2 regions of the Streptomyces sp. NPDC004610 genome follow, and region 1 is predicted to be linked to the other one. Evidence: riboswitches for the same ligand, from Rfam matches in the RefSeq annotation. Region 1 holds a riboswitch; the other holds the start of a gene.
What was found. A riboswitch is a leader RNA that binds a small molecule or an ion and turns the genes downstream of it on or off. The one in region 1 is predicted to bind cyclic di-AMP.
Positions count from the first base shown of each region.

Region 1 (2,811 bases):
CCACCCCCCAAGCCATCAACTCGACAGGGGGAGAGAGTCATGCCAACTCCGGAGGCCGGGCGCCCCATTGCGGGGCCACCAAGAAGGTAATGGGGGGGCCGGGGAGCGGCTTGAGGGGAGGTCCGGGGGAGGGCCCGGCGAGGCCCCGGGAGAGCCCGGGGAGGTCCGGGGGAGGCCCCGGGGAGGTCGGGGGACCGAGAGAGGCCCCGGAAGGGGCCTCAGGGCGTCCCCGACGGGCCTCAGGGCGCCCGGCACGGCTCCGGGGGCGGCGGCCCAAATCGCCGCCCGAGGCACGCCACAGGCGCTCCCTGGGGCCCCACAGGGCACCAAGGCTTTCCTGGGGCACCGAGGCCGCCCCGGCGGCACCGAAGCCGTCCCGCGGCACCGAAGCCGCCCCAGGGCACTCGAAGCCGTGCGTCGCGGGGCCAGTGCGCCCGGAAGCCGCCCGTAGGCACCGGGTGCACTGCGTGCACCGGGTGGCACCGGGATGGCCCACCAGGGCCTGCTGGGCGCCCGGCAGGGTACCCGGACCGCCTGTCAGGGCTCCGACCGCCTGCCAGGTTCGAGGCCACCCGCCGGGGTCCAGGCCGCCCACCGGGGTATCCAAGCCACCCACCGGGCATCCAGGCCGCCCTCGGCGCCCGAGCGCCCTCTCGGGAGCCCGGCAAGAGCCGGTCGTCCCGGAGCCGGTGTCCCGGGGCGGTGAGTCGCCGCTCACCGCCCCGGGACCAGAACCGCCCGCCCGTCACGGCAAGGCGGCGCTCGGACCGGGAACCGGCCCGGTTCACCGGGGCAGTGACGGCCCGTCACGGATGCCGTCACCGCCCCGCCAGGGGGCCGCCTCAGACCCCCGCCGTCACTTCACGCGCCCGTACCAGACACTCTTGGTCCAGATCTTCTGGAGCCGCACCACGTCGCCGGACTTCGGCGAGTGCCAGATCTTGCCCTTACCGGCGTAGATCCCGACGTGGTAGATGTTCGAGCCGGAATGGAAGAACACCAGGTCACCCGTCTTGCGGCTGCCTGCCGAGATGTGCTTCGTCTTGTTGTACTGCTGGGCGGCCGTACGCGGCAGCTTCTTGCCGGCCTTCTTGAAGGCGTACAGCGTCAGCCCGGAGCAGTCGAAGCGGCTGGGTCCGGTGGCTCCCCACTTGTAAGGCGCTCCCTTCTTGGAAGCGGCCACCTGAAGTGCCTTGGTCGCGTGCGTGGCAGCCGATGCCTCCGAGGCGAACCCCGGGACCACCACGCTGCCGCCCACCGCGGCGAGCGTCAGCGCCGATGCCGTACCGGCGCGGGCCATGAGCGACGGGACACGATTGAGCGCGGTCATGCGCAACCCTTCGTCAGCCGCCTATGAAGGATGACCTGTCGGATTCGGGCTGGCGAAGTAGCCCGGCCGCCCGAAGGCGGCTTCACCCCAAGGACCGCTCGAAGCCGAACTGCGCTCCGGCGACCCGTCGTACCTGGGTCCTCCACTCCTGCCGATGCACTCCTGTCGACCGGGCATCCGGGCGGCGGCAGGATTCGGCGTCCGCCCGGACCGCCCCGCCGCGGTGGCGGGGTCTTGTCGTCAGTCAGGGATCTTCACCTACGCGTGTCCGAAAATCCCAACGGAACCGAGGATTTGTGGTGTTACTCACCACTCACCCGTTCGGGTGGACATCCGGGTGTGCGAACGCGTGTCACGATGCGCGCACGCCCCGGACCAGCACCGGAGCCCTCCCAAACCCCAATCCGGGGGCGCGTTCGGCGAGCGAGCCGGGTCGTCAAAATGACCATCCGATACGCCGAACGGACGTAATCCATTTGGTCCGTTTGACACCGGAGTCCGGCATTCCGAGTAGTTCGGCGCGGGGCGGCCGGGGTGCCGTCCCCGGTCGTCCGCGCCTCAGCCGTCGGAGCGCGGAGGAAGCGAGACCCGCGCGGTGCGGCGCTCGCCGTCCAGCACGCGCAGCGCCCGCGCGAGGGTCGCCGACGACAGTTCCGACTCGCCCCGGTGGTGCATCAGCGCGAGTGCGTCCCGCAGCAGGGCCGCCTTCGCGACCAGTGCCTGCGCGGCCCGCAGCGCGGCGTAGGTGTCCTCGTGCCGCGCCGGGTTGATCCGGCCCAGCAGATCGGCCGCCTCCAGATAACGGTCGATCAGTTCGCCCTCCGCGCGGGTCAGCGCCGGCAGCGGCGGGTACTCGGGCTGCAGCGTCATCCCCGGCTCACCCTTCCCCCGTCGCCTTGCGGCTCCCGATGATCCGGTCCACCAGCCCGTACTCCAGCGCCTGCGGCGCGGTGAGCACCAGATCCCGCTCGATGTCCGCGCTCACCTGCTCCGGCGACCGCCCGGTGTGCCGTACGAGCATCTCCTCCAGGCGGGTGCGCACCCGCGCCAACTCGGCGGCCTGGAGGGCGAGATCGCTGGTCCGCCCCTCGATCGGCTCCGGCAGCGACGGCTGGTGGACCATGATCCGGGCGCCGGGGAGCGCCAGCCGCCTGCCGGGCGTCCCGGCCGCCAGCAGCACCGCCGCCATGGCACCGGCCTGCCCCAGACACACCGTCTCCACCTCGCAGCGCACGAACCGGATCGTGTCGTACACCGCCGACATCGCGCCGAACGAGCCGCCGGGGGAGTTGATGTAGAGCGAGATGGCGCGGTCCGGGTCCTGGTACTCCAGATGCATGAACTGGGCCATCACATCGTTGGCCGCGATGTCGTCCACGGGTGTGCCCAGGAAGACGATCCGCTCCTCCAGCAGCTTCGCGTAGGGATCCAGCGTCCGGTGCCCGTAGCTGGTGCGCTCGGTGAACTCGGGCAGGACATGA
Region 1 covers NZ_JBEXLA010000003.1:1-2,811, forward strand. Annotated here, with positions in the region: gene ABZX40_RS04065 (C40 family peptidase) at 857-1,330, opposite strand; cyclic di-AMP (ydaO/yuaA leader) riboswitch at 1,334-1,540, opposite strand; gene ABZX40_RS04070 (hypothetical protein) at 1,889-2,200, opposite strand; gene ABZX40_RS04075 (ATP-dependent Clp protease proteolytic subunit) at 2,208-2,811, opposite strand, start outside.

Region 2 (5,929 bases), on a different contig from region 1:
CTGGTACAGCTGGTCCACCTTGGCCTTGACCTGCGCCGCGGTCAGCTCGGGCGCGGCATGGCCGGTCCCGTCGAACGCGGTCGCGGTCGCCGCGCCGGCGAGGGCGAGCGTGGCCGCCTTACGGGCCTTGCCGCCCCCGGCCGGGAGATGTCGGGGCTTGCGGTGCGCTGCCACGTGGACTGCACGTCCTTTCGTACCTTCGTCCTGCCCGGGGCGCCCGGTGGGAAGCCGGTCGTCTGGGGGAGGACGCTAGGCCGCGGTGTGACAGCTCGGTAACGGAATGTACGGAAATGGCGGGAGGGGAGCGGGTGTGACCGGGCGCGGCACCGAATCGCGTCGGCGCGGAGGCGCCTTCGGGTGCGCCGATGACCGAGGTGCGGGTTCGGTGGTGCGGGAGAGGGGCGGCAGTGTACGCGGGGATGCCGGGGCGGCCGGGAGGTGCCCGGTGTCGGGCGGGGCCGGGGGCGCTGGTTAGGCTCCGGCCCCATGGACGTACTCATCCACCTCTTCGTCGGACTGCACATCATCGGCATCGCCTCGCTGCTCGGTGGCTTCCTCACCCAGATGAAGGCGATGGGGCAGGGCACCGCGCGATTCGTCCCCGCCATGCTGCACGGCGCGCTGACCATGCTGGTCACCGGCGTCGTCCTGGTCGGCCTCAACCAGGCCGACGACCAGGCCGTCAACAACATCAAGATCGGTGTGAAGCTGGCGCTGCTGGTGGTCATCCTCGGACTGGTCTACGTCAAGCGGGACGACGAGAAGGTGGACAAGGGTCTGTTCGGCCTCGTGGGGCTGCTGACCACGGCGAACATCTTCATCGCGGTGCTCTGGACGTAGGGCTCCCGCCGACGTACGGCTCCCGCCGACGTAGGGCTCCCGCACCGGACGCGTGTCAGGGGCTCGGCTCGGGGGCGCGCAGCGCACGCCACGCGCCCTCCACCGCCCCCGCCGCGACCGCCAGCCAGGCCGCCACCGCGACCCACAGCAGCACCTCGGCCGGGGTCCGCAGCCAGGAGATGTCCATCGCGGTCCCGACCGACAGCATCGCGGTCGCCGTCATGCCCATGGGGAACACGGTGGCCCAGCGCCGTACGTCGTAGCCCAGCCGGGGCCGGGCCACCTCTGCCGCCAGCAGGACGGCGTACAGGACCAGGTCGAGGGTGAGCAGTGCGCCGGTGACGGACCGCAGTACCCCACGGTCGTCGGCGTTCCACAGGTACAGCGCCGGGCTGTCGGCGGCGATCAGCCTGGAGCCGGCCAGCGCCCCGCTGGCGAGCGCGCCCGCCGCCAACCAGTGGTCACCGGCCCCTTCCCAGAGCTGCCGGAAGTCGAACCGCGTCAGCGCGAAGGCGTAGAGGACCAGTCCCAGCCAGAACAGGACCATGGCGGCGTGTCCGAGCCAGGCCGCGCCCTCCACCTTCGCCAGGGTCCCGCCGAGCACCGCGAGCCCCTCGGTGGCGACACACGCCAGGAACACCGCGCCCGGCATCCGCTCGCGCCAGTGGGTCACGACGATCACGATCAGCACCGGCCACAGCAGCGCGGCGACGGCCAGCAGGGCCTCGGCGAGATGCTGCCAGTTCTGCGCGGACAGCCGGGTGCCGAGGACGGTGGTCGCGGCGACGGCGGTGAGCGCGGCGGGCGTACCGGCCTCCCGCAGCCAGCGCGGGCGGTCGCCCAGGAGCCGTGCCGCGAAGTCCGCCGCCAGGGCCAGCCAGGTGATCCCGGCCACCGCCAGCAGGATCCCGGACAGCACGTCGTAGCCGGTCAGATGCAGGCCGGTCGACGCGATGCCGGTCGCCATGACGGCCGCCCCGGCCGCCGGTGGACGCTGCGCCCACCAGGCGCGGAGGGAAGGGGTGCCGGTGCCGGACATGGGGCGATCGTAAGGAGCGCGCCGCCTGGGACGGCGGGGGCGCGCACGGGGGTGGACAGAAAGGGGTAAATGGGTACCTTGTGGGCAATTTGCGGGCGCCTTCGGTGGCCACCGGCGGCCGATGGGCGGACGCCCGCCCCCTCCCGTAACGGCCCCCTATGACCCCCACAAAGGGGCGCGCGCCCTTCGACACGCGCCCCCGGCGCTCAACCGCCCCCAGGGCCGGTTCACTACCTCACGCCCCCCGAACCGACCCCCCCGGACCCGACGCCTTCCGTTCCGTTCCGAACCGAACCGAACCGAACCGAACCGAACCGAACCGAACCGAACTGAACCGCCCCGAACCGGCCCGGTCAGGCCGGCCGCACCACGCTGTGGATGGACGACTCGCCGTCGTAGAAGATCGACTCCTCGCGGACGTACGCCCCCGGCTTCGGGGCGTGGATCATCATGCCGTTGCCGATGTAGAGGCCGACATGGGTGACGTCGTCGTAGAAGAAGACCAGGTCACCGGGTTGGGCGGCGGAGACGGAGACCGTGGTTCCGGCGTTGACCTGGTCGTAGGTGACCCGGGGGAGGGAGACGCCGGCGGCCTTCCAGGCGGCCTGGGTGAGGCCGGAGCAGTCGTAGGAGCCGGGTCCAGTGGCGCCCCAGACATACGGCTTGCCGATCTGGGCGCGGGCGAACCCGATCGCCTTCTCGGCCTTGGTGGCGTAGGCCGGGTCCGCGGCGGAGGAACCGGAGTCGGAGCCGGAGTCGGAATCGGAGCCGGTCGAGCCGGAGTCCGAGCCCGAGGAGCCGCTCTGCTCCTCGTTCTGCCGCTCGGCCGCCGCGGCGGCCTCCTGGCGGCGCTGCTCCTCGGCCTGCTGCTGCCGGGCCAGTTCCTCGGCCTTGCGCTCGGCCTCCTCCTGCTTCTTGCGCTCGATCTCGGCGAGCCGGGCCTTCTCCTCCGCCGTCAGCTCGGAGAGCAGCTCGCGCGCGTCCGCCAGCTTCTGCTGGACCGTCGCCTTGGCCGTCTTGAGGTCGTCCTGGGTGTCGGAGAGCGTCTCCAGGCTCTCGCCGGCCTCCTGGCGCTTCTCCATGGTCTCGGACTGCTGGACGAAGTAGTCGTCGACCGCGGTCTTCTGGCGCTCGGTGAGCCGGCCCATCAGCTGGGTCTGGTCGAAGTAGTCCTGCGGCGAGTCGGCCAGCAGCAGACTGGCGGTGCTGGGGGCGGCGGCCCCGGTGCGGTACTGGGCCGCGGCGTAGGAACCCAGCTCCTCGCGCGCGTCGTTCAGCTTCTGGGTGCGCTGCGCCACATCGTCCATCAGGGTGTCGAGGCGCTTGCGCTGCTTGCCGGTCTTCTCTTTCGCCGCGTTGTACTTCTCCGTCGCCGACTCGGCCTGGCGGTAGAGGTCGTCGACCTTCTTCTCGACCTCCTCCAAACTCGGCTTGTCGTCCGCGGGCGCGGCGTTGGCCGTCTGCGAGAGCAGGGCGACGGAGGTCAGGGCGGCGGTGGCGAGGACCGGGGTCCGTATTCCGGCCATGCGCGCGCCCGTGGGGTGGGACTTGCGGTGCGACGCCAAGGAGGCGACTCCTTCCATGGGCCGCCTACCGGGTTAGCTGTCGGGTTCGGGCGGGTGCTTCGGAAGGGTTGCCCTACGGTCCGCTCCCGGGACGGAAGTCGGGACCGATTCACCCCAGGTGTCGGTGGGTCCCCGGCTCCGGCCGCCCTGGGGGCTCGCCGGACTCGACGGAGGCCGGACGGCCCGGCGACGTTCGCCGGTGGGGGTCGTTCGGCCTGCCCGGAACCGTAGCCAACTGGTGTGGCGCCTGTGAAGGTTGGTGGGCGATATGCCCGATACATTTTCGTGACCTTTCCGCCCGGCGGCCCTCCAGGCACGCCCCGCACCCCCTCCCACCGCGCTCTGCTCAAGATCCGCCACCCTGTGTGACCGGACCGGGAGGGCTGCCGGGGAAAGGGGGCGCAGGGCCGGGAGAGAACGGGAAAGTGCGGGAAAGGACCGGGACGGCCGCGGGTTGTCAGTGGGGCGGCCTAGACTCGGAGAGCGATGAGCAGCCTCTTTGACGACAGCTTCCTGGCGGACCTCCGAAGCCCCCGCGGGCACGAGGAGGAACCCCCGCCTCCGCCCGAGGACGAGCACGTACCGGAGCCGGTTCCGGACGATCTGTTCGGCGGGAAGTTCGACGCGCCCCCGGACCGGGACGCGTACTACCGGGACGGCGCCCCGCGCCCCGCGCTCGACCCGGCCGCGCTCCTGGCGGGGCTCAACGAGAACCAGCGCGCGGCGGTCGCCCACGCCGGGACCCCGCTGCTCATCGTGGCCGGCGCGGGCTCCGGCAAGACCCGGGTGCTCACCCACCGCATCGCCTACCTCCTCGCCGAGCGCGGTGTCCACCCCGGCCAGATCCTCGCGATCACCTTCACCAACAAGGCCGCCGGTGAGATGAAGGAGCGCGTCGAGCAGCTCGTCGGCCCGCGCGCGAACGCGATGTGGGTGATGACGTTCCACAGCGCCTGTGTGCGGATCCTGCGCCGCGAGTCCAAGAAGCTCGGCTTCACGTCGTCGTTCTCGATCTACGACGCGGCCGACTCCAAGCGGCTGATGGCCCTGGTCTGCCGCGATCTGGACCTCGACCCCAAGCGCTACCCGCCCAAGTCCTTCAGCGCCAAGATCAGCAACCTCAAGAACGAGCTGATCGACGAGGAGGACTTCGCCGCGCAGGCCACGGACGGCTTCGAGAAGACCCTCGCCCAGGCGTACGCGCTCTACCAGTCCCGGCTGCGCGAGGCCAACGCCCTCGACTTCGACGACCTGATCATGACCACGGTGAACCTGCTCCGCGCGTTCCCCGATGTCGCCGAGCACTACCGCCGCCGCTTCCGGCACGTCCTGGTGGACGAGTACCAGGACACCAACCACGCCCAGTACGCGCTGGTGCGCGAGCTGGTCGGCACCGGGGAGCGCGCCCCCGAGGATCTCGACGTACCGCCGGGCCCGGACGAGCCGACGCCCGCCGAGCTGTGCGTGGTGGGCGACGCCGACCAGTCGATCTACGCCTTCCGAGGCGCGACGATCCGCAACATCCTCCAGTTCGAGGAGGACTACCCGGACGCGACGACGATCCTGCTGGAGCAGAACTACCGCTCCACCCAGACGATCCTCACCGCAGCCAACGCGGTCATCGAGCGCAATGAGTCCCGCCGCCCCAAGAACCTGTGGACCAACGCGGGCGCGGGCGCGCGCATCACCGGCTATGTCGCCGACACCGAGCACGACGAGGCACAGTTCGTCGCCGACGAGATAGACCGCCTCACGGACGCGGGCGACGCCAAGGCGGGCGATGTCGCCGTCTTCTACCGGACGAACGCCCAGTCCCGCGTCTTCGAAGAGGTCTTCATCCGCGTCGGCCTGCCCTACAAGGTCGTCGGCGGCGTCCGCTTCTACGAGCGCAAGGAGGTCAGGGACGTCCTGGCCTATCTGCGGGTCCTCGCCAACCCGGAGGACTCGGTGCCGCTGCGCCGGATCCTCAATGTCCCCAAGCGCGGTATCGGCGACCGCGCGGAGGCCATGATCGACGCGCTCTCCCAGCGCGAGAAGATCAGCTTCCCGCAGGCCCTGAAGCGGGTGGACGAGGCGTACGGCATGGCCGCGCGCTCCACCAACGCCGTGAAGCGGTTCAACACGCTCATGGAGGACCTCCGGACGATCGTGGAGTCCGGCGTGGGCCCCGCCACGGTGCTGGAGGCCGTACTCGAACGCACGGGCTATCTCGCCGAGTTGCAGGCGTCCACCGACCCCCAGGACGAGACCCGGATCGAGAACCTCCAGGAACTCGCCGCCGTCGCGCTGGAGTTCGAGCAGGAGCGCGCCGGGGGCGAGGAGTCACCCGCCGCTCCGGCCCCGGGCGGCACGCTCTCCGACTTCCTGGAGCGGGTCGCCCTGGTCGCCGACTCCGACCAGATCCCGGACGAGGAGGACGGCGCCGGAGTCATCACCCTGATGACCCTGCACACCGCCAAGGGCCTGGAGTTCCCGGTCGTCTTCC
Region 2 covers NZ_JBEXLA010000019.1:61,338-67,266, forward strand. Annotated here, with positions in the region: gene ABZX40_RS21795 (NlpC/P60 family protein) at 1-174, opposite strand, end outside; gene ABZX40_RS21800 (hypothetical protein) at 487-840, shown strand; gene ABZX40_RS21805 (tellurite resistance/C4-dicarboxylate transporter family protein) at 896-1,879, opposite strand; gene ABZX40_RS21810 (NlpC/P60 family protein) at 2,233-3,444, opposite strand; cyclic di-AMP (ydaO/yuaA leader) riboswitch at 3,451-3,624, opposite strand; gene pcrA (DNA helicase PcrA) at 3,931-5,929, shown strand, end outside.
Region 2: linked by a shared signal. The riboswitch ahead of ABZX40_RS21810 (NlpC/P60 family protein) and the one ahead of ABZX40_RS04065 (C40 family peptidase) in region 1 are both predicted to bind cyclic di-AMP.